DNA from 4 places in the Sinorhizobium sp. NG07B genome. Region 4 is predicted to be linked to each of the others. Evidence: predicted binding sites of a transcription regulator. Region 4 holds the regulator's gene; each other region holds the start of a gene.
The links. The regulator LexA, encoded in region 4, represses DNA repair genes until DNA is damaged. The targets are predictions, from matches to a motif close to TGTTCNNNNTGTGTTCNG.
Positions count from the first base shown of each region.

Region 1 (5,970 bases), 150 kb from region 4:
CGCCTCGGCCCGGACCAGTTCCGGATAGGCGCGGCCCATCTGGCCGACAAGCGCCGGCAGCAGCTTCCACATCAGCGGCTCCTGCGCGCCAAGCAGCTGCGCATGGCGCATGGCGCGGCGCATGATGCGGCGTAGCACATAGCCACGGCCTTCGTTGGAAGGCAGCACGCCGTCGGCGATCAGGAAAGCGGAGGAACGCAGGTGGTCGGCGATGACCCGGTGGCTCGCGCGGCGATCGCCCTCCGCCTTGACGCCGGTCGCCTCCTCGGAGGCTGCGATCAGGGCGCGGAACAGATCGATGTCGTAATTGTCGTGCTGGCCCTGCAGCACGGCGGCGACGCGCTCGAGACCCATCCCGGTGTCGATCGACGGCCGCGGCAGGTTGACCCGCTCTTCCTTGGTGACCTGCTCGTATTGCATGAAGACGAGGTTCCAGATCTCGATGAAGCGGTCGCCGTCTTCCTCGGCCGAGCCGGGCGGGCCGCCCCAGATCTGCTCGCCGTGGTCGTAGAAGATTTCCGAGCAGGGACCGCAGGGGCCGGTATCGCCCATCGCCCAGAAGTTGTCGCTGGTCGGAATGCGAATGATGCGCTCGTCGCTGAGGCCGGCGATCTTCTTCCAGAGGTCAAATGCCTCGTCGTCGGTATGGTAGACAGTGACGAGCAGGCGCTTGGCGTCGAGCCCGTATTCCTTGGTGATCAGGCTCCAGGCGAGCTCGATCGCCCGTTCCTTGAAATAATCGCCGAAGGAGAAGTTGCCGAGCATCTCGAAGAAAGTGTGGTGCCGGGCCGTGTAGCCGACATTGTCGAGGTCGTTGTGCTTGCCGCCGGCGCGCACGCATTTCTGCGCCGTCGCCGCGGTCGAATAGGGCCGCTGCTCGAGACCGGTGAAGACGTTCTTGAACTGCACCATGCCGGCATTGGTGAACATCAGGGTCGGGTCGTTGCGCGGCACCAGAGGGCTCGACGGCACGATTTCGTGACCGTTCTTGCGGAAATAGTCGAGAAACATCGACCGGATTTCATTCACGCCGCTCATCTTGCGTCCTATCTGTGCACATGCCGGCTGCAACCCAGCGCGTTTTCCGCGCATTGCGCCGTTTTCCTTCAACCCCGCGTCTACCACGCATAGCCGCCTCGCCGATGACGCCGTCACCGGAACCACAGGCTTTTATCTTCCGCATATCATGCTGTCCAGACGGCAGCAAAAACCGGCCGATCTGATCGACGGCCGGTTGATGGCATGCAAACTGAAGTTTGGCTCTTACATGTCGGCCGCTTCGTCGCCTTCGCTCTCCGGCCCGCCATTTTCCAGGAACCGGTCGGCAATCAGCCCGGCGTTCTGCCGCAAGGCCATCTCGATTTCTCGAGCGAGATCGGGATTGTCGCGCAGGAACAGCTTGGCATTTTCACGCCCCTGCCCCAGGCGCTGGCTGTTGTAGGAGAACCAGGCGCCGGACTTCTCGACAATGCCGGCCTTGACGCCGAGGTCGATCAGTTCGCCGGTCTTGGAAACGCCTTCGCCATACATGATGTCGAACTCCACCTGCTTGAAGGGCGGCGCCATCTTGTTCTTGACGACCTTGACGCGGGTCTGGTTGCCGACGACTTCCTCGCGCTCCTTGACCGAGCCGATGCGGCGGATGTCGAGGCGGACCGACGCGTAGAACTTCAGTGCGTTGCCGCCCGTCGTCGTTTCCGGCGAGCCGAACATCACGCCGATCTTCATGCGGATCTGGTTGATGAAGATCACCATGCAGTTGGACTTGGAGATCGACGCGGTCAGCTTGCGCAGCGCCTGGCTCATCAGGCGGGCCTGCATGCCCGGCAGACTGTCGCCCATCTCGCCTTCGATTTCGGCACGCGGCACAAGCGCGGCCACCGAGTCGACCACAAGCACGTCGATCGCGCCGGAGCGAACCAGCGTGTCGGTGATTTCGAGCGCCTGCTCCCCCGTGTCGGGCTGCGAGATCAAGAGGTTCTCGAGGTCGACGCCGAGCTTGCGCGCATAGACCGGATCGAGCGCGTGTTCGGCGTCGACGAAGGCGCAGATGCCGCCCTTCTTCTGTGCCTCGGCAACGGTCTGCAGCGCCAAGGTCGTCTTGCCCGAGCTTTCCGGTCCGTAAATCTCGATGATGCGGCCTTTCGGCAGGCCGCCGATGCCGAGCGCGATATCGAGGCCGAGCGACCCGGTCGAGACGGTTTCGATCTCGACGACGCTGTCCTTCGATCCGAGCTTCATGATCGATCCCTTGCCGAACGAACGTTCGATCTGGGAAAGAGCCGCTTCAAGTGCCTTGCTTTTGTCCACCGATTTGTCCTCTACGAGCCGCAAAGAGTTTTGTGCCATTGGGTCCACCTTTAGGTTATTGGAGCTATCGAGGCAATGAAGCCGCCGCAGGAGATTTTGTACATGCTTTGTTCTATTTTGGCAATGGCACTTCAAGTCCCTGAATCAAAATAGGTATCTTGTGAGTGTTCGATTCCTGTTCACGGGCTATTGTAGCGCATTTCCACAGGCTGCGCGCCAGTTCTCACGGGCTTCTCGCCATAGCGCCGATTCGCCGATAGAGGTGTTCGAATGACGAAGCGGGAAATCACCGTTCTGGGCGGCGCCCATGTCGACCGGCGCGGCCGTATCAGCGGCACGACGGTGCCTGGAGCGAGTAATCCCGGAACCTGGTTCGAGGAGGCGGGAGGCGGCGGCTTCAACGCCGCCAGGAATCTCGCGCGTCTCGGCCACCGGGTGCGGATGATCAGCCCGCGCGGGGGCGATCCGGCCGGTGATCTGGTGGCCGCCGCGGCCGCCGCTGCCGGCGTCATCGATTGCCCATTCATCTTTCTTGATCGCAAGACGCCGAGCTATACGGCAATCCTCGAAAAGGACGGCAATCTGGTGATCGCCCTTGCCGACATGGATCTCTACGGCTCGTTCTCGCCACGCCGGCTGCAGCAGCGTGCGACGCGCGAAATCCTCGCGTCGAGCGATCTCGTGCTCATGGACGCCAACCTGCCTCAAGAGACGCTGACGGCGCTGGTCGATGCGACGGCGGGACCGCACCGCATTCTTGCCGGCATCGCCGTTTCCCCGGCCAAGGTGGTCCGGTACCGCCAAAGCCTGACCGGCCTGGACTTCCTCTTCATGAACGAGGCGGAGGCGCGGGCGCTGACCGGCGCCGCGGCCGCCGACGTAGAGGAATGGCCGTCACTGCTGCGGTCTGCAGGCCTTGCCGGCGGCGTCGTCACCCGCGGCGGCAAAGCAGCGGTTGCCTTCGACCGGGAAGGCGCCTGCCTGGCCATCCCGCCTGCCCTGCCCGCACTTGCAGACGTGACAGGCGCCGGCGACGCGCTGGCATCGGGCTTTCTCGCTGCCCGGCTCGCCGGCTTCGATCTCGCCGGCTGCCTCCGGCGCGGCATCGCCGCCGCCGTCCTGACGCTCCACTCGCCGCTAGCCGCCGCCGAGGAGATGTCGGCGGACAATCTCGCGCGGGTGCTGGCCCTTGTGCCGGAACCCCAAATGCTGTCATGAAGTCCGCAGCCGAATTCCGGGCGGAAGGCGGAAATGCATGACGACTCCCGCCCGCCTGACGCTCCCCTCATCAGAAGCGAAAGACCATGACAAAATCCTCCTCGCCTTTCCTGCCCATCGAGTATTCCGATGAAGTCGCCGCCGCCAAGGCGCGCGGCGCGCCCATCGTGGCGCTGGAATCGACGATCATCACGCATGGCATGCCCTATCCGGGCAATCTCGAAATGGCGCGCAGCGTCGAAGCGATCATCCGCGACCAAGGAGCCATCCCTGCCACGATCGCGGTGATCCACGGCGTCCTTCATATCGGCCTCGATGACGCGAAGCTTGAGGCTCTTGCGAAAACCGAGGGCGCAATGAAGCTGTCGCGCGCCGACCTCGCCTTCGCCCTCGCCGAGCGCCGTACCGGCGCCACGACAGTCGCCGCAACGATGATCGCGGCGGCGCGGGCCGGCATCAGCGTCTTTGCGACCGGCGGCATCGGCGGCGTCCATCGCGGCGCGGAACAGAGTTTCGACATTTCCGCCGATCTGGACGAACTCGCCCGAACCGGCGTCATCGTCGTTTGCGCCGGCGCGAAGGCCATCCTCGACATTCCGAAGACGCTGGAAGTGCTGGAAACCAGGGGCGTCCCGGTCGTCACCTATGACAGCGAAACCTTCCCCGCCTTCTGGTCGCGCGATTCCGGCATCCGGAGCCCGCTGATGCTGAACAGCCCAGCGGCTATCGCGAATTTCCAGCGGATGCGCGAACTGCTCGGCGTCGATGGCGGCATGCTGGTCGCCAATCCTGTCCCGGAGGAAAGCCAGATTCCGCGGCAGGAGATGGAAATCTACATCGCGCGTGCTCTGGACAATGCGGCGAGCGACGAGATTACCGGCAAGGCGGTGACACCCTATCTGCTCGACAATCTCTTTCATATGACCGAGGGCCGGAGCCTCGAGACCAATATTGCGCTCGTCGAGAACAACGCGCGCCTCGCCGCCGAGATCGCCGTCGCGTTGGCGGCAGGCGGGGCGAAGTAGAAGTAGAAGGACTTTGCGCCCGCCGCCCATAGGCGTCGGCCATCCTCTCAGGAATCCAGCATTTCCCGGACCGCCACTGCCAGTTGCTTCAGCGAGAACGGCTTCGGCAGGAAGCCGAACTTGGCATCGGCCGGCAAGTTGCGGGCAAAGGCATCTTCCGCATAGCCCGAGACGAAAATGAACTTGAGGTTCGGGTATTTTTTTCGCAACTCGCGCAACAGCGTCGGGCCGTCCATCTCGGGCATTACCACATCCGAAACGACGATATCGACGGCGCCGTCGAGTTCGTCCATGATCTCCAGCGCCTCGACGCCCGATCCCGCCTCATGAACCGTATAGCCGCGGGTTTCGAGCATCCGCTTGCCGCCGCGACGGACCGCCTCCTCGTCCTCGACGAGGAGCACGACGGCAGAATCGCCGGTGAGGTCGGTAGGCTCCGCTTGTGCAGCCGGCGCCGTGGCTGCCTCCCTTGCCGATGGGCCGGCGGCACTCGCCTCACCCGGAGCGGCTTCCTCGCGCGCCTCGGCGATTTCCACATGGCGCGGCAACAGGATGCGGAATGTCGTGCCCTTGCCGACTTCCGACTCGGGATAGATGTAGCCGCCCGACTGCTTGACGATCCCATAGACCATCGACAGACCAAGGCCCGTGCCCTTGCCGACTTCCTTCGTCGTGAAGAAGGGCTCGAAGATCTTGTCCATGATCTCCGCCGGAATCCCGGTGCCCTGGTCGGAGACTTCCACCGTGACGAAATCATCTTCCGGCAGTTCGCGGCGTCCGAGTGCGGCGACTTCGCTCGCCGGCAGGTTTCGAGTCCGCAATGTGATGGTCCCGCCTTCAGGCATGGCGTCGCGCGCATTGACGGCGAGGTTCAACAGCACCTGCTCGAACTGGCCGAGATCGGTCCTCACCGGCCAAAGATCGCGGCCATAATCGACCTCGACCTTGACATTCGTGCCCGTCATGCGGTCGACCAGCATGCGCAGGTCGCCGATGACGTCGGTGAGGTTGAGGACGGTCGGCCGCATCGTCTGCTTGCGCGAGAAGGCGAGCAATTGCCGCACCAGGACGGCGGCGCGGTTGGCGTTCCGCTTGATTTCCATCAGGTCGGCGAAAGTCGCGTCGGCCGGCCGCGCCGAGAGCAGCAGGTGGTCGGCAGAAAGCAATATGGCCGTCAGCACGTTGTTGAAATCATGCGCGATGCCGCCGGCGAGCGTTCCGACCGCATTCATCTTCTGCGTCTGTGCCATCTGGTTCTCGAGCGCCTTCTGTTCGGTGATCTCCAGCGCATAGACGATCGCCGCCTCCTCGGGCGCCTGGTCGCTCTGGTCGATGACGGCATTCACGTAGAAGCGGAAGTGGCGTCCTTCATCAGCCGGATGGAGCGAATCGATCGGCGCGATGTCGCCCTGGCGGT
Region 1 is NZ_NWTD01000001.1:1,530,428-1,536,397, reverse strand. It holds gene alaS (alanine--tRNA ligase) at 1-1,038, opposite strand, end outside; gene recA (recombinase RecA) at 1,264-2,349, opposite strand; gene CO664_RS07355 (carbohydrate kinase family protein) at 2,581-3,528, shown strand; gene CO664_RS07350 (pseudouridine-5'-phosphate glycosidase) at 3,615-4,553, shown strand; gene CO664_RS07345 (PAS domain-containing sensor histidine kinase) at 4,601-5,970, opposite strand, start outside.
Region 1: recA (recombinase RecA) is a predicted target of LexA. The motif match lies at 2,408-2,425, and genes of this name have one in related genera.

Region 2 (5,970 bases), on a different contig from region 4:
ACTTCTCATTCGACTGGATGGGTTGGTCTCTTGTTTCAGAGCGGCGTTAACCGCTTCTCTCCAGCTATCGGGGACCCCTCCCTCTGGGCTTCTTTGCCCTCTGCGTATATCATGGAGACATCAGAAGAGTCCTATGCGTTTCCGATCTAGAGTGCTGGATTGGATTCGGCGCTGTCGAGCTGAACATGACTTGAGTGCGCGTGCGTGATACGTCCGTACCTTTCGGCGCTCAAGACTGCAAGAATGACTGCACAAATCGATATGTTTTCCGACGATGTTGTCGCTCGACCCGAGAAGGCTGCGCGGGCGCTGCATCATAAGCGATCCACACCGCCGGCAGCGGTTGAAGAGGCAATGGCAGCCCATTTGATCTCTACAGGGCGGTATCGCATTCTGAGGAACTCGAACCCCGCCCGGTCATCACAAGCGTTCGGCCTGAATTTCCGCTGAAGGGCGTCATCCTCGACACCGAAACAACCCGGCTCAACCATCGCAAGGATGAGATCATCGAAATAGGGGCAATTGCCTTCACGTTTGACGAGCGTGGCAACATCGGCGACGTCACTGGCCTCTATGGTGGTTTGCGGCAGCCGAGCATTTCCATTCCTGGCGAAATCACCAGGCTGACAGGCATCACCGATGAGATGGTGGCCGGACAGCTCATCGACATGAGGGCATTGGGAACGCTTATCGACCCCGCCGACCTGGTCATCGCTCATAACGCGGGTTTGACCGCCCGTTTTGCGATGCTTTTTCGTCGACTTTTTCAGGCAAGGCATAGGCCTGTTCCAACTCCGAGATCGACTGGTCCTCACGTGGATTCGAGGGAACGAAACTCGGCTAACTGCTTGGCCAGGCTCGCTTCTTTCATGATGGCCATGGAGCGGTCGACGACTGCTTTGCTCCGCTGGAAGCACTCGCTCGGGAAACCGCTTCCCACTCCACGACAGCATTTGCGGAGCTCTACAGCTCAAGTCAGCGCTCACGGGTGCGCATTTTTGCCGAGAACAGCCCCTTCGACATGAAGGATCACCTCAAGGCCCGCGGTTACCGGTGGTCGGACGGGAGCGACGTGCGCCCGAAATCCTGGTGGATCGAGGTCAATGAACCGGAACTGGAAGGCGAACTGCGGTATCTCAGGTCCGAAATCTATCGATACCCTGAGGCAGACCCACCAACCAAGTACCTCACTGCTTTCGATCGGTTAGGGCCTGATGGCTGTAACGCATGTGTCCCAAAGACTGTTGCGGCTGATGCATACCTGCAGTGCAGCATAAACTCTGGCGGACGGCGCTTGTCGCAGTATGATCATTTTCACCGAAGCGATGCTCCTCCTCCCGCAACGCTTCGAATTTCAGACGGCCCACTCCTCCTCCCAGTAGGACGTCTGTTGGAACAGCGGCACTCCTCCTCCCAAGTCGCTGTTCGGTTCTTTTAGGAAAGCCTGCCGCACCTCCTCCCGCGGCAGGCTTTTTTATTTCGGGGCGATGCCCGTCAGAGTCCGAGGTCAAGTTGGGACTGTGATTGCGCATTACTGATTTCGGAGGCCGTCAGCGTTGAAAGCGCGACACCGAGCAGCCTCACAGGTCGCTTGAATGGATAGACGGTTGCCAAGAGGTCCGACGCCGCAGCAAGGATTTCAGGAATGCCCGCAAACGCTGCTGACCCGGTCCGGCTCCGCGTCGCCAAGGTGAAGTCCGAGTATTTGATTTTCACGGTGACCGTCTTGCCGCTGATGCCTTGCGCCTCGCAATAGCGCCAGACCTTCTCTGCGAGCGGTTTCAGTTCCGCGGTCGCCAGATCGAGATCATTGATGTCCTCGACGAAGGTATCCTCCGCGCCCACGGACTTGCGGATCCGGTTGGGCTTCACCTGGCGCTCATCGATGCCACGGGCGATGCCATAGAAATACGGACCCGACTTCCCGAAATGCTCCACCAGGAATTCAAGCGTCTTCTCCTTGAGATCGAGTCCGGTCTCGATGCCATATTTCCGCATGCGCTCCGCAGTCGCCGGCCCGACCCCATGGAATTTCTTGACGGGGAGGGCCTCGACGAAGGCCGGTCCGTTCTTCGGCGTGATCACTGCCTGGCCGTTGGGTTTGTTGAGGTCGCTTGCCATCTTGGCGAGGAACTTGTTGTAGGAGATGCCGGCCGACGCGTTGAGGCCGGTGACGGCCTTGATCTTGGCACGGATCTCCAGCGCGATCTCGGTGGCGATGTCCATGCCTTTCAGGTTCTCGGTAACATCAAGATAAGCCTCGTCAAGCGATAGCGGCTCGATCATCGGCGTGTATTCCGCAAAGATCTCCCGTATCTGCTGGGACACCGCCTTGTAGACGTCGAAGCGCGGCGGCACGAAAATCAGGTCCGGGCACTTTCGCTTGGCGGTGACCGACGGCATTGCCGAATGAACGCCATAGGCGCGCGCCTCGTAGCTCGCCGCAGCGACCACGCCACGCGCGGCGGAGCCTCCGACGGCTATAGGCTTTCCGCGTAAATCGGGGTTATCGCGCTGCTCGACCGACGCATAAAAAGCATCCATGTCCAAATGGACGATTTTGCGAATGGGGGTGGGGCTTATGTCGTTCATGACGGCTTCAGCGATGGCGAGGGGATCGGCGCATTACCGGAGGATCTGCGCCGAAACAAATAGGGAACATACCAGCCTTTACCGCGATATCAACTGTTCGACCGACCTGACCCACGCGCGCCCCGCGAAACTACGGACCGCCGGCCGCGTTGTCATCTGTGAACATCGACGATCGGGAGGCAGACGCCGGCGCCGCTCCTCGTACGACTGGAAGGGTCCGCGAAACCAATGGCTGACAATCTTTCGAAATACCGCGCCAAACGCGATTTCAAGAAGACCAGCGAACCGAGCGGTAAGGTGCAGGTCAAGCCATCGAACCGCCGCCGCTTCGTGATCCAGAAGCACGACGCCACGCGGCTTCACTATGACCTCAGGCTCGAGCTCGACGGCGTGTTCAAATCCTGGGCAGTGACCAGGGGGCCATCGCTCGATCCTAGTGACAAGCGGCTCGCTGTCGAGGTCGAGGATCACCCGCTCGACTACGGCGACTTCGAAGGCACGATCCCCAAGGGCCAGTATGGTGGCGGCACGGTGATGTTATGGGATCGCGGCTACTGGGAGCCGGAGGGTAGGAAGTCACCTGAAGAGGCCCTGAGGAAGGGCGACTTCAAGTTCACGCTTCTTGGCAAGCGGCTGCATGGCAGCTTCGTCCTGGTGCGGATGCGCAACGATCGCGATGGCGGCAAACGGACCAACTGGCTGCTCATCAAACATCGTGACGAACATTCGGTTGAGGGAAACGGCGCGGCGATCCTCGAGGAGAACGCGACTTCCGTCGCCTCCGGCCGCGGCATGGAGCAGATCGCGGAAGGCAAGGGCCGCAAGCCACGACCGTTCATGATGGCGAATGCGGATGTAGAAGCGGATGCCGTCTGGGACAGCAAGCACGGTCTGGCGGCTGACGAGCGCAAGAAGAGATCGCGCAAGAATATCGCGACTTCCACGACAATCGACCTGCCGGGCTTCGTCGCGCCGCAGCTCTGCGAGACGCTTGCGCGGCCGCCGGCCGGCGACGACTGGCTGCATGAGATCAAGTTCGACGGTTATCGGATCCAGATGCGCGTCGCCCAGGGCAAGGTGACGCTGAAGACGCGCAAGGGTCTCGACTGGACCGCGAAATATCCAGAGATCGCCGATGCTGCATCCGAATTGCCCGATTGCATCATCGATGGCGAAATCTGCGCCCTGGACGACAATGGTGCACCCGATTTCGCAGCACTCCAGGCCGCGCTCTCGGAAGGCAAGACCGCTAACCTTGTCTACTTCGCCTTCGACCTGCTCTTCGGTGGCGGCGAGGACTTGAGGTCGATGCGATTGATCGAGCGGAAGAAGCGGCTCGAAGACTTCCTCGCTGCCGGGAGCGATGATCCGCATATCCGCTACGTCGAACACTTCGAATCCGCCGGTGACGCGGTGCTCCGCTCCGCCTGCAAGCTGTCGCTCGAAGGTATCGTCTCCAAGCAGATGGATGCGCCCTATCAGTCGGGCCGCACCGATACCTGGGCAAAGTCGAAATGCCGGGCTGGTCATGAGGTGGTGATCGGTGGCTATGCCAGGACCAACGGCAAGTTTCGATCTCTTCTGGTCGGCGTTCACCGCGGCGATCACTTCGTCTACGTCGGCCGGGTCGGCACGGGCTTCGGCGCCGAGAAAGTCGAGATGCTGCTTCCGAAGCTGAAGGCGCTCGAGACGACAAGATCGCCCTTCACTGGTATCGGTGCTCCGAAGAAGCAGGCGGAAGTGGCCTGGGTGAAGCCCGAACTCGTCGCCGAAATCGAATTCGAAGGTTGGACGGCCGCCGGCCTAGTTCGTCAGGCAGCCTTCAAGGGTCTGCGCGAAGACAAGCCAGCCGCGGAGGTCGAGACCGAAAGGCCGGCATCGCCGGCCAAGACCGACACACCCGAGCCGGCGCCGAGCGCAAGGACGAGGGCGGTTCGCCGCAAAGGGGCGAAGGCCGAAGTGATGGGCGTCCTGATCTCCAGCCCCGACAAGCCACTCTGGTCGGACGCCGGCGATGGCGAGCCGGTCACAAAGGAGGACCTTGCCCGCTATCATGAAGCTGTCGGCACCTGGCTCATCGAGCATATCAGGGGCCGGCCCTGCTCGATCATTCGGGCGCCGGACGGCATTGGCGGCGAGCAATTTTTTCAGCGACATGCGATGCCCGGCACGTCCAACCTGCTTGAGCTGGTGAAAGTCTTCGGCGACAAGAAGCCCTACCTTCAGATCGACCGGATCGAGGGGCTCGCGGCGATCGCCCAGATCGGCGGTACCGAATTGCATCCGTGGAACTGCGAGCCCGGCAAGCCGGAAGTGCCTGGTCGTCTGGTGTTCGATCTCGATCCTGGTCCTGACGTGCCGTTTGCTGCTGTGACCGCGGCCGCGCGCGAGATGCGGGATCGCCTCGACGCGCTCGGCCTCGTCAGCTTCTGCAAAACCACAGGCGGCAAGGGATTGCATGTCGTCACGCCATTCACTGTGAATAAGCGCAAGCCTCTGTCGTGGACGGAGGCCAAGGGTTTCGCGCATGACGTTTGCGAGCAAATGGCGCGCGATAATCCCGATCTTTATCTCATCAAGATGAGCAAGAGCCTCAGGAGTGGGAGGATCTTTCTCGACTATCTCCGCAACGATCGCATGGCGACCGCCGTGGCGCCGCTGTCGCCGCGCGCGCGGCCCGGCGCCACTGTCTCGATGCCGCTCAACTGGACACAGGTGAAGTCCGATCTCGACCCGAAGCGCTTTACCGTTCGCACCGTGCCTGCGCTGCTTGCGAAAACCACTGCCTGGCAGGACTATTGTGATGGCGAGCGGCCGCTCGAACAGGCGATCAAGCGCCTTGGAAAATCCAGACGGGCCGCGTGAGCACTAGGTGCCGCCCGGGTCATGACCGATGGATGAAGAAACGAAAGACCAGGCTTCCAGGCCCGCCCGTGTGGGTGCGACGACCGACCTGCCGCATGACCGAATAACGGTGGCACGGTTTCGGGAGGCGTTCCCGCGGGCGCGCTGGAGCGACAGGCTGAATGCCTGGTTCGTTCCGGGCCGCACCGCCGAAAAGCGCATCAGCCGCTGGCTGGCCGAGATGGAGGCGGAGGCCGATAGATTCGCTGATGAGAAGGGCAGGGACGCGTTCGCCTTCGATCCGATCGAAAGCCGCTATCTCGAGGCGACGACCGCCACGTTACAGATCCAGACGCCCTATTCACGGACGGTCGTCAACGAGATCCGGGAAATTCCGTATGCACGCTGGGACGCCGATCGCCGGCTATGGACCGTCCCTTACCGCTCGTTCAATGAACTCCGGAAGCGATGGCCCACGATCGAGGCGGCGGCGGAGCGCAGTGAGCCGGAAGCACGGCAGGCACGGCGCGAAGC
Region 2 is NZ_NWTD01000003.1:970,602-976,571, reverse strand. It holds partial or broken gene CO664_RS14470 (3'-5' exonuclease) at 244-1,204, shown strand; gene dinB (DNA polymerase IV) at 1,495-2,592, opposite strand; gene ligD (DNA ligase D) at 2,821-5,457, shown strand; gene CO664_RS14455 (hypothetical protein) at 5,486-5,970, shown strand, end outside.
Region 2: dinB (DNA polymerase IV) is a predicted target of LexA. The motif match lies at 2,644-2,661, and genes of this name have one in related genera.

Region 3 (5,970 bases), on a different contig from region 4:
ATCTTCTTGGCAAAGACGATCATCTCCTCGGCCGGCGCCGCCCCTTCTAAAAAGGAGAAATTCGTGCGCGCTCCAAGCTCGTAGAAGATCGGCGCCTCGCTCATGCGAAAACTCCGTGCATGAACCAGCGGGCTGCCGCGACTTCCCTTCCGTAAAGGCCTTCGCGGAACAGCCAGAAACGGCGGCCCTCCTGATCCTCGACCCGGAAATAGTCGCGCGTCGGATGGTCCTCCCCGTCGATCCACCATTCGGCGGCGATCCGCTCGGGACCCTCGGCGCGGGCGACGCGATACTGGGTCTTTCGCCAGTTGAAGCTGCGCGGGGCGCCGTCCGGCACCTCGGCCGTCGCCTCCACCAGTTCGGGGTAGGCGAAAACCCGAAGCGGGCGGTTTTCCGGAAAGACCCTGTCGTCAGAGCCAGGCGGCGCCATCACCGCCGCTACATTCCTGACCGCGGCAAACCCGCCCGCCCGCTCCGGCAGGTGGCTTTCGGCAAGGCTCGCCTGCATCAGGCAATCAGGGCCGAACCGGGCGGCAACCTTGTCGATGAAGGCGGCAAGCGGCTGGCTTTCCTCGGGCACGCCGGAAAAATCCTGCTGCGCCGGATCGAGCCTTTCGCTGCGCAAAACGGCCAGCCTGAGGATTTCGAAGCCGTAGCCGGCATCGAGATCGTCATGGACCGCCTGCAGCCGTTCGCGAAAGAGCGCCGCGATGCGGCCGGCATCATTCAACGGCATGGCCGCATGCGCCCGCACACGGAATACCCGTCCGTCGACGCGAAACAGAAGAAGCTCGAACAGCCGCCCGCCTTCGCCATGCCGCTCCAGCGAAGTGCGGACGTCCTTGGCAAGGTGACGGGTCAGTTCGAGAATGTATTCCTCGTCCATCAGCGGTTCGGCGAGCCGGCGCTCGGCGGCAAAGCTCGGCACCGGCAGGCGCGGCGACAAAGGTTCGTCCGCCGCGCCTCTCGCCTGGTCGAGCCTGAGGAGAAGGAGGGAACCGAAGCGGCGGGCAAGCGGCGCGCGCGGCGCTTCGAGAAGGTCGCCGATCTGTTTCAGCCCGACGCGCTCGAGGGCTGCGGCGGTTTCCTCCGGCAGGCGGAGCGCCGCAACCGGCAAGGGTGCAAGAACCCGACCGGCCTCTCCCGCTTCGATGACGGCCACATCGCCGTAGCGGGCGGCGGCCCAGGAAAGGCCGGCTGCGGAGGAGACGGTCGCCCGCGCCTCGACGCCGAGCGAGAAAAGCCGGGACAGGAGATCGCTGACAAGCCCCTTCTCGCCGCCATGCAGGTGGGCGCAGCCGGTGATGTCGAGAAACAGGCCGTCCTTTCCGTCGAGCGCGACCAGCGGCGTGTAGCGGTCGCACCAGTCGGCAAGCCCTTCCAGAAAGGCCTGGTCGGCCGCCGGATCGGCGGCGATCACGTCGAGCGCCGGGCACATGGCGCGGGCCTCCGCCGCCCCCTGCCCGCGCTTCAGGCCGATCTTCTCGGCAAGCGTGTCGAGCGCGACGAGGCGCATGGCATTGTCGATCTTGGCGGCGAAAACGACCGGCGGATGATCAGGACGCCCGCGCGAAAGCCAGGAGGCGCCCCAGCGGCTGCGCGCGAGGCGGTCGGCCGGCAGGTGAGGAAAGTGGATCGACAGGATTCTCTGGCTGTCCGTTGGCCTGAAGAGCGGCGCTCCGGCGTTCGTCGAGGGGGTAGAAGCGGCGGTCATGGGCGTTCCATTCCAGAAAGATGTCGGCAGCGGCATAAGCCCTGCTTTTTTCGACAAGGAGGTGAAAGGCGGGATGGTCGATGCTGCCGCAAAGCACCGAGCCATCGGGGAGAGGACGTTCGCCGGCCGGCGCCGGCTTGATCTGGAAGCGGAAAAAGGCGCTGCTCGCCTCCTCCTTGCCCGCCTGGCGGAAGAGAAGCAGAGGCACATGACCCGCCCGGGCCCGGACATTGAGGCGCCGGCTCTCGCTCAAGGTGAGACAGGCGGGATTGCCGCGGATTTCCAGAACGACCGCGGCGAAGACCGGCACCGAAAGCGCCGTCTCGGCGACCCAGAGCGCATCCTTGACGGTGCGCGCCGCGACGAAGAGGAAGCGCTCCGGATCGAGCCCATAGGACTTGAGGCCGGGCGCATAGAGTTGCCCCGCCTCGCGGCAAGCGAGCGCCTGGCTGATCCAGAGCACCGGAGCGAGATGGCCTTTCTCCCTCCTCTCCTGCTGGTAGAGCACCGCAAGCGCCGCCACGAAGCCGGCGGCCGCGCCCGCATCGCGGGTTTCGGCATTGCGGATTTCCATCATCCCTTCGAGCGGCAGCCCGCCCTTGAGGAGACCGTCGAGCGGCCCGATCCCGAGCGGCAGCACCTTGTGATGCAAGGTCCCTTCACTGCCGCGCCGAAAGCCGGCGGCATCGGCCGTCTTGGCGGTCCGCACGATTCCAGGCAAGCTGCAATTTTCAATCCGTGCTATGGTGTCACGAAGGGAAAGTATGGTTTGCCGTTGCACGGCGTTCTCGGCCATGACGGTCAACTCCCATCAAATGTTCATGTTATGTTCTTATGGATTCCAGAGCTGGCAGGAAGAGTCAACAGCAAAGAATAAGAATTTATTCCTCAGCCCCGCCTGAACAGAATTCAACACTCGAAAAACAAACGGGAAATCGCTATATGAGGGCAACAAGGAGTGCCTATGGCCCGCATTGACCAGACCGATGATTGGCAGGAACGCCACGCACCGACGCTTACCACATTCGAACAGCTTGCTTTTGAAGCCTATAGCCACCTACCGGACGAATTCCGCAAGCTGACGACGGACCTCATCATCGAAGTTGCCGATTTCCCCAGCGACGACGTCTTCGAAGACATGGCGCTCGAGACGCCTTTCGACCTGCTCGGCCTCTTCGAAGGCCGCGGCATCGGCGAACGCTTCACCATGGAGACCGGCCAGTTTCCCAACCGCATCACCCTCTACCGCCGCCCGATCCTCGACTACTGGGCGGAAAACGAGGAAACACTCGGCGATATCATCACCCATGTGCTGATTCACGAGATCGGCCACCATTTCGGTCTTTCCGACGACGACATGGAGCGGATCGAGGCGAGCGTCGAGCACGTCGGCGGTTAGGGCACAAACGACCTTCCATCGATTTGCCCCTCATCCGCCTGCCGGCACCTTCGCCCCGCTCGTGGGGAGAAGGTCGCGGCAGCGGGATGAGGGGCAAGCAACCGTCGCCTAATCTTCGATCTTGCGCGCTTCCGAGACCAGCATGATCGGCACGCCGTCGCGGATCGGATAGGCGAGGCGGGCCTTTTCCGAGACCAGCTCGTGGGCCTCGGCATCGTAGCTAAGCCGCCCCTTTGTCAGCGGACAGACGAGCAATTCGAGAAGTTTCGGATCGACCCTGCTGGCGTTTGCGTCCATGGCTTCGTCTTCACTGCAGAATGTTGTCGAGATCGCCGAAATTGCGGGCGAGTACGATCTCGGTAATCGCGATCAGCGTTTCGGCCCGCGTCTTGAGATCGGGCGCTTCGAGCAGCGCCTGCTTCTCCGCCGGCCCGTAGGGCGACATCATCGCCATCGAATTGACGAGCGTACGGTTGCTCGCCCGCTCGACGCTTTCCCAGTCGGCCTCCAGCTTGTTGGCGTCGAGATAGGCGCGGAAGGCGGCGAGCAGCGCCTCGCGGTCGACGAGGGCCTCGTCGTCCGGCCCTTCGAGATCGGCCGCGAAGGGGCCGATGCGGAAGCGGCGATAGCCGCGCACGCCGGAAATTTCGGCAAACAGCCTGTAGCGGCAGACGCCGGTGAGCGAGGTGATGTAGCGGCCGTCGCCGGTTTCGGCGAAGGAGGTGATGCGGCCGATGCAGCCGACCTGGCAGAGTGCCGGCACCGGCGAGGAATCGATGTCGCTGCGGCCTTCGGCAAAGGAGGGCTGGACGATGCCGATCAGCCGGTCACCGGAGAGCGCGTCATCGAACATTGCGAGGTAGCGGGGTTCAAAGATGTTGAGAGGAAGCTGGGCACCCGGAAGCAGCAGCGCGCCCGTCAGGGGGAAGACCGGAATGATCTCCGGCAGATCCTTCGGACTGAGATAACGCGCATTTCCGACATGCATTTCCGATTGCCCCTGAAGATCGCGGCGTCCCCCATTTCATAAACGCGGGCCGCACGCTCAAGAAATGGTGCATCCCTCGAAAATCTCAAGGCAAAAGCTGCGATCGGAGACGCAAAAAACGGCTCGGCTGCCGGCTGTCTTCCGATCAGGAGAAGAGAAGAGAAGACAGCTTGCGCCGGGCGGCAATCGTCGTCGGATCCTTCGGTCCCCAGACTTCGAAGAAGGACAGGAGCTCGCGCCGGGCGGCGTCGTCCTCGAAGCTGCGGTCGCGCTTCATGATCGTCAGGAGATGCTCGGCGGCGCCGGTCCTGTCGCCCTCGACATTGCGGATCTTGGCAAGCTTCAGCCGTGCCGCGTGGTCGTCCGGGTTGTGCGCCAGTTGCTGCTCGAGAGCCACCGGATCGCCGAGCTTGCGAGCCTCCTCGATCTGATCGAGCTTCTTCGAAACAGCACCGATTGCCGCGGCTTTCGCCAGTTCTTCCGGCAGTTGCGAGAGCGCCTGGCGCGCCTCGGCAAGCTGGCCGAGCGCGATCATGCATTCGACCACGCCGGCGATCGCCTCGGTGTTTTCCGGCTCCGCCTGCAGCACGGCGCCGTAGAGTCCGGCGGCGTTCTGGGCATCGCCGGCTTCGAAAAGCGCCTTGGCGTCGGCAAGCACGGCCTCGACCTCTGCCTTGGAATCGTCGACTGCCGGGCCGGCGATACGGTCGATGAACTGCTTGATCTGGCTCTCGGGGATAGCGCCCATGAAGCCGTCGACGGGACGCCCGCCGACAAAGGCGATGACCGCCGGGATCGACTGGATGCCGAGCTGTCCGGCGATCGACGGATGGTCGTCGATGTTCATCTTGACGAGCTTGACGCGGCCGGCGGCTTCCTTGACCACCTTCTCGATGACCGGCGTCAGCTGTTTGCAGGGGCCGCACCAGGGTGCCCAGAAATCGACCAGCACCGGCTGCTGGCGCGAGGCCTCGAGCACGTCGCGGGCGAAGGCGGCGGTGGTCGTCTCCTTGATCAGGTCGCCGGCGACCGCGGCATTCGGTGCCGGATGCCCGCCGAACGAGGCCGAGGCCGTCATCTGGTTGCCGAAGGAACCTGCATAGGGATTGTCGCTACCGCCCATTCTTCTCTCTCCTCGCGGGCTTGCCGCCCGACTTGATGCTTTCCGCGCCAAAGATCGTATGTCAAGCCGTCACTTTCAAGACAAGCGGCTCGTGTCCGGTCGCCTCCATGAAGCGCAGCATATCGGTGGCGGCGATCGAGGTCGTCTGGTCGTTCGAGAGCGGGTGGCAGTTGATCGTGTCGAATTCCATCAGCCCCTCGTCGAGAATGATCTTCACCTTGCCCGAGGTGTCGTTGATCGCGCCGAAGGCGGTCACGGCGCCGGGGATCACGCCCAGATATTCCATCAGCTTCTCCGGCTTGCCGAAGGAGACCTTGCTGGCCGCGCCGATGGTCTGATGAATGGTCTTCAGGTCCACCGTCGCATTCTCCTCGACGGTCAGCAGGAAATAATTGTCCTTTTTGTCCTTCAGGAACAGGTTTTTTGTATGTCCGCCGGGAATTTCATCGCGCAGCGCCACCGATTCGGCGACGGTAAAGACCGGCTGATGCTGCTTCGTCCTGTGCTCGATACCGAGTTCGTCGAGAAAGCGGAATAGGTCTTCCGCGGATTTCGGCTGTGCCTCGCTCATCATCTTGATCCTTCCGACGGCTTTAGATTTTGTCCTGCTTTACGAGGAAGGGCCGGCTTACGCAATCTCAAGGGCGGCCAACGGCGGGGGATCGCGGCATGGCGGCCTTTTGGGATTAGCCCGAAAAAATTCTTGCCTTCCGCGCCATTTCCCTGTTGCATTTGAAAAATCGATA
Region 3 is NZ_NWTD01000005.1:159,632-165,601, forward strand. It holds gene CO664_RS18625 (error-prone DNA polymerase) at 1-104, opposite strand, end outside; gene CO664_RS18630 (DUF6504 family protein) at 101-1,645, opposite strand; gene CO664_RS31235 (hypothetical protein) at 1,557-2,510, opposite strand; gene CO664_RS18635 (metallopeptidase family protein) at 2,679-3,113, shown strand; gene CO664_RS18640 (Trm112 family protein) at 3,222-3,410, opposite strand; gene CO664_RS18645 (LON peptidase substrate-binding domain-containing protein) at 3,421-4,101, opposite strand; gene trxA (thioredoxin) at 4,247-5,224, opposite strand; gene CO664_RS18655 (prolyl-tRNA synthetase associated domain-containing protein) at 5,286-5,795, opposite strand.
Region 3: CO664_RS18635 (metallopeptidase family protein) is a predicted target of LexA. The motif match lies at 2,531-2,548, and genes of this name have one in related genera.

Region 4 (5,970 bases):
GGAATCACCGTCAGCCATGCGGCCGAAGCCAACGCCGTGCCGGTCGCGGAGTTCACGCTGGCGGCAATCATTTTTTCGGGCAAGCACGTTTTTCGCTTCCGCGACCTTTATGCCGCCGACAGAGGGCGTCAGCGCATCCAGCTGCTGCAGGGGCAGGCTATTGGAAACTACCGCCGCACCATCGGCATCGTTGGCGCCTCGCGGATCGGAAGGCGGGTGATCGACCTGCTTCGCCCCTTCGATTATCGGGTGCTGCTCTACGATCCCTTGGTCGGGGAAGAAAGCGCTTCGGCTATCGGTGTCGAAAAAGCCGATCTCGAGACGCTGATGGCGCATTCGGATATAGTCTCGCTGCATGCGCCTTCTCTGCCCGAGACCCAGCACATGATCGACGGGCGGCGGCTGTCCCTGATGAAGAACGGTGCGACACTGATCAATACGGCGCGGGGTGCGCTCGTGGACGAGGCCGCACTGATAGACCGGCTGAAGACGGGCGCAATCAATGCCGTCATCGACGTGACGGATCCCGAGGTGCCGGAAGGAACGTCGCCTTTCTATGATTTGCCGAACGTCTTCCTAACGCCGCACATTGCCGGCGCCATCGGACTTGAGAGGACGCGACTCGGCGAAATGGCCGTCGACGAAATCGAGCGCTTTCTGGAAGGCCGGCAGCTGCTGTTCGAAGTCCGCAAGCACGACCTGGAGCGCATGGCATGAGCGATTTCGAACCGGGGCTCTGCACCGTCACCTTCAGGAGCTTGCCTCCGGAAAAAATCGTCGGCTTAGCCCGGAGCGCCGGTCTTGCGGCGATCGAATGGGCAGGCGACGCTCATATTGCTCCGGGCGACACGTCCAACGCCCGGATCGTCGGGCTCCTCAGCGCAAGGGCCGAACTGACGACATCCTACGGATCCTATGTCGCGCCACCGACTGACGACCTCATCGAATTCAGGCGTGCGCTCGAGAGCGCGATTGCACTCGGTGCCTCGAATATCCGCATCTGGCCAGGCACCCGCCGGCGCGATTCAAAGGACTACAGCGCAGGCGAAAGACGTGATGCCGCAAAGGCGATCCGCGACATGGGCGCCGAAGCCGCGCGCCACCGCGTGACCGTCTCGCTGGAATATCACCCGCAATCGCTGACTGACACGACCGACTCGGCAAGCCGCCTGATCGACGCGATCGCCCACGACAATGTTTATCTCTATTGGCAGCCGCGGCCCGGGCTGGAGCTCGGCGAGGCGCTCGCAGAGGTCGCCCGCATCGGTCAGCATGTATCTCATGTCCACGTCTTCGCCTGGGATCGAAATCGCAACCGTTTTCCCCTGGCATCGGCATCCGACTATTGGCGAAGCGTCCTCACGGCCCTCCCCGCATCGCGCTGGACCGGGCGACGCTTTGCAATGCTGGAATTCGTCGCCAATGACGATCCCGCCGCCTTCATCGAGGACGCCGCGACGCTCAAGCAAATTCTCCTCGAGTGACATCCACGACGGCCCCGATCCTCCCCACGCGAGACGCCGGGAGGGACTGGCGCGGGCGCTCAAATCCGCCTATATAGGTGAACGGCTGGGGTCGTAGCTCAGTTGGGAGAGCGCCGCAATCGCACTGCGGAGGTCGAGGGTTCGACTCCCTTCGACTCCACCAAACGACCTTTGTCCGACCCGGAGACATAGGTAACAGAACATCGCTAAGACATCAGCGACATCTCTGTAGCGGGCCGATCCGACGTGGCTCGTCACCCTCGGACGACCACCACTTCAGACTGTATTCGCAGCAGACCCATTGCGAACGCGAATTCCGTTAAGAAGCGAGCGACCCGAAGTCAGAGGGAGCGGTGTTTTCCACCCGATGTGCCGTCTTCCCGCCTTGCCCCTCGCTTGCCAAAGAGCCTGATTTGAGAGAGACTTAGCACCTGGCATCATTGCATATCGGCAACTCCCGCAAGTGGGGACTACCATGCCTCTCAAATCTCTGATCGCCGCCGCCTTAATCGCTCTTCTCACACTTTCAGGATGCGCCACGACAGGCGCTACGGGCAACACGACCTACACCCAGTGGTACGGCCCCTACCCTGAACCCGACTTCGACGTTCTTAGCCCCGGCGGGCTGCGCCTCGCCTACTAGGACGGCTTGTCAAGACGATGCACAGCGTCGTCAAAGGTGAGCAAACGCTCGCCTATGTGTGACGCTTGCCGCACGCAAGTCTTCACCACCATCGAAACCCGCAAACCGTCCGTGCCGCCCTGATAGCGGACGCGCCTCGACGCATGAGTTCACGGAATATTAAGTGCTTGCGGAACACATATGGAACGGATAGTTTCTGTTCTTGATTTGTTTCGCGAATCTGGAGTGACGCGCATGCTGACCCGCAAGCAACAGGAATTGCTTCTGTTCATTCATGAACGGATGAAGGAATCCGGGGTCCCGCCCTCCTTCGACGAGATGAAAGATGCGCTCGATCTTGCGTCGAAATCGGGCATCCACCGGCTGATCACTGCGCTGGAAGAACGCGGTTTCATTCGCCGGCTACCCAATCGGGCCCGAGCGCTCGAGGTCATCAAGCTGCCGGAAGCCTATTCGAGCCCAGCCCAGCCGCGGCGCGGCTTCTCGCCGAGCGTCATCGAGGGCAGCCTCGGCAAGCCCCCGGCACCGAAGCCGGCGCCAACGCCACCGGTCGAGAGCGCGTCTATGACAGTGCCGGTCATGGGCCGGATCGCCGCCGGCGTGCCGATTTCGGCCATTCAGAACAATACGCACGAGATTTCCGTGCCGGTCGAGATGATCGGCAGCGGCGAGCACTACGCCCTCGAAATCAAGGGCGATTCGATGATCGAGGCGGGCATTCTCGATGGCGACACGGTGATCATCCGCAACGCCAGCACCGCCAGCCCGGGCGACATCGTCGTCGCCCTGATCGACGACGAGGAGGCAACCTTGAAGCGATTCCGCCGCAAGGGCGCATCGATCGCACTGGAAGCGGCGAATCCGGCTTACGAAACGCGCATCTTCGGACCCGACCGCGTGAAAATTCAGGGCAAACTCGTCGGTCTGATCCGGCGCTATCACTAGGCCGATTTGGGTTCCTGTGCCGATCCTGTGTGCGGTCGTTTCGCGCGGTCGCGACGACAGAACTGTTCTCTTTGCCTTCCGTGATCTCGCTTACTGCGGCCGGCGTTTATTGGTCTCGGCGTCCGCCATGCCACCGGCAAGAAGCGCTCTCGTATTCCGGCCTGTTCAAAGCTGTTTGTGGGCGTCTTTTTTGAACGTCTCCCTCTTGCGCTCCACATGGATTCGTTTTAAACGCCCGCCATCGCTCGATTTTACGAGCACGAGAGGCCTCGTGGCGGAGTGGTGACGCAGAGGACTGCAAATCCCCTCCACTTTCAATAAAATCAATATCGTTTCTGAAAAAGCGGCCGAAAATACCTCGTTTTCCGTCGTTTTTGGCACATTGATTTTTCAGAGGAATTCAGAGTTTTCAGAAACGCCATCGGGCCGATTTTTACGTCAGTTTGTGAGCTCGAACACCGTCGCATCGTCGGCCCTCTCCCTTATGCCTTTGAACGACGGATGCCGGAGCTTGCCATCCTGTGTCCAGGCGCGATACTCGGCCTCAGCGACCAGCACTGGCTCGACGAAGACGGCCCCCTTCCTCTTCAGGTTCACCGCCGGCGAATCCGTCCGGATTGCCTCGAGCAGCTCGCGCAGCTTGGCTGACTCCGCGTACGTCCATCCGGTTCCGCAGCCGCCGACATAGACAAGCTCACCCCTCCTCCTTGCCGCCAGCAGCAGCCGACCGATCGCGCCGGGGACGGTTGACGGCTCGAAGCCGACGATCACGAAGCTGTCGCTGCGCACGCACTTGATCTTCTGCCAGTCGGGCCGACGGCCGGAGTGATATGGCTTGTCACGGCGCTTGGCGACAATCCCCTCGAGGCCGTGCTCGCAGGCGATCCGGAAGAACTCTTCCCCACTCGCCTCGACTTCCTCCGACAGCCGAATGACACCGGCACGGCCGGCGACGATCGGCTCCAGCAGCCGCCGGCGTTCGCTGAGTGGCAGCCGGCGCAGGTCGCGACCGTCGAGATAGAGGAGATCGAACGCGAAGAAGAGGATTTCGCGGGGATCGTGCAGACTGGGCTTCCTGCCGAGGGCACGCTGCAGCATGCCGAAGTCAGAGCGGCCGTGCTCATCGAGCACGACCGCCTCGCCGTCGAGGATTGCGGTCATCAGCCCAAGAAGCCGCGCCTCGGCAGCGATTGAAGGGAAGCGGCTCGTCCAATCGTAGCCGCCGCGAGTGATGATCCGCACGCGACCGGTCTCGATATGGACGGCCAGGCGGTAGCCGTCCCACTTCACCTCGAAGGCCCAGTCCCGCCCTGATGGAGGCCGATCGACGAGCGTTGCGACGCAAGGCTCTACCCGCGCCGGCAGAGGGTCCGGCGGCGCTTCTGGCGGCTTATTCGAGGATGCTCTGGCCATGAGCAATTAACGCGCGGATCAGGGAAAAAGCCTCATCGATGGGCCTTCCTCCATCCAGCTTCGCGCGCGGCCTCCTCAGAGCAGAACCACCATTCGCCGTTCAACAGGCTAATACGCGTCTCGCTGTAATACTCCTGGCCCGGGATGTGATAGATGCGTTCGCCAGTCTGGTAGCTGATATTGCCTTTAATGTCGCAGCCGACGATGGGCGGTATAAACTCAGAAGCGGCGAACAGCGCTATCGCCGCAACGCCAACAATGCCGGTAACTGAACCGCCTTGCTGTTTGCGTGCCCATTTGTCGCGATGGTTCGGCCAGGCTCGTTCGGGCACGTTACCCTTCACAGGACGCTTGCTGCGCTGTTTCGGGTCAAACTCGAAGACTTTTCCCATTACATCCTCCAACGCGAGGATGCCGCCCATCGATGTGGGCGTCTAGCCGCCCAAATGGAGTAGTTTTGGGAGCAAACGCAAACCGCATTGACTCTCGCTGAAACCAGAACATAATAAGAACATTCATCGGCGTTGCGGCCGCCAATCGGAAAACCCGTGGGGTAAAAGACTCCGTTGCGTGCGCGGAGAAGGAGACGTCATGTCTGCTGAGAAGCAAACTTCCGACATCGACGAATTCGATGCGTGGATGGATGAGGTCGCATCGGCACTTGCCTGGCATGGCGGAGACGCGGAAGCGACAATCCGGACGCTCCTCGCCGACTGCAAGCATCTACGAGAGCAACTGGCACTGGCTCAGATTGCGATGGGTCTGGGCTTCACTCGCGGCTGGTCGCCCTGCCCAGAGCGCCAGGATGAGGTGACGACGTGAGCGACGAGCAAGGCGCGGCCAAGCACGATACAACGCTATACGTGCACTATTGCGAACATCCAGGCTGCACGAAATGGGGCGGCTTCGGCTTCGCTGCCGGCAAGGGCGAGCCACGCTGGTTCTGCTTCGAGCACCGGCCCGGCCGGGTTGACGTCGGCGTTGTCGCGGACGATACGTCAGCGCGCGGAATGAAGGGGCTCATACGATAATGACCGAAGAACAGCGCGAAGCCGCGGAGAACCTGCACGAAGCGATGCGGATTTTCAACGATGCCATCCGCGAAGCGGCTTATCGCGGCTTACACGTCGAACAGTGCTGCCGCACATCTCTGAGCCCCCACAATGACGTCTTTTCGTTTCCTTCCTGCCCTCCTCTCCACCGCCGTTGCCACGGCGCCTCTCGACGCCGCTCTCGGATCGGGCCGCCGTCATCTGGCGGGGCGGTTTCGAGTTGCCACGTCCTAACGATAACCGGCAGACGCCCGATGCGACACAGGGCCGCGGATACGCTTGGCCGCATCCAACATCACAATGTTGATCGGGGCTTAGCAGCGACTCGTCGCGCGGATTCAAAGCTTTCCCAGCGCAGATTCAGCCTTTTCATCTGAGAGCTCGTTGGCTAAGAGGAATGTCTCATCTGGGGTTGAAATAGGTGGATAATGCG
Region 4 is NZ_NWTD01000001.1:1,675,896-1,681,865, forward strand. It holds gene CO664_RS08015 (hydroxyacid dehydrogenase) at 1-717, shown strand, start outside; gene CO664_RS08020 (sugar phosphate isomerase/epimerase) at 714-1,484, shown strand; tRNA gene CO664_RS08025 (tRNA-Ala) at 1,572-1,647, shown strand; gene CO664_RS30630 (hypothetical protein) at 1,960-2,127, shown strand; gene lexA (transcriptional repressor LexA) at 2,362-3,072, shown strand; gene ligD (non-homologous end-joining DNA ligase) at 3,511-4,485, opposite strand; gene CO664_RS08045 (hypothetical protein) at 4,518-4,877, opposite strand; gene CO664_RS08050 (hypothetical protein) at 5,077-5,307, shown strand; gene CO664_RS08055 (hypothetical protein) at 5,304-5,516, shown strand.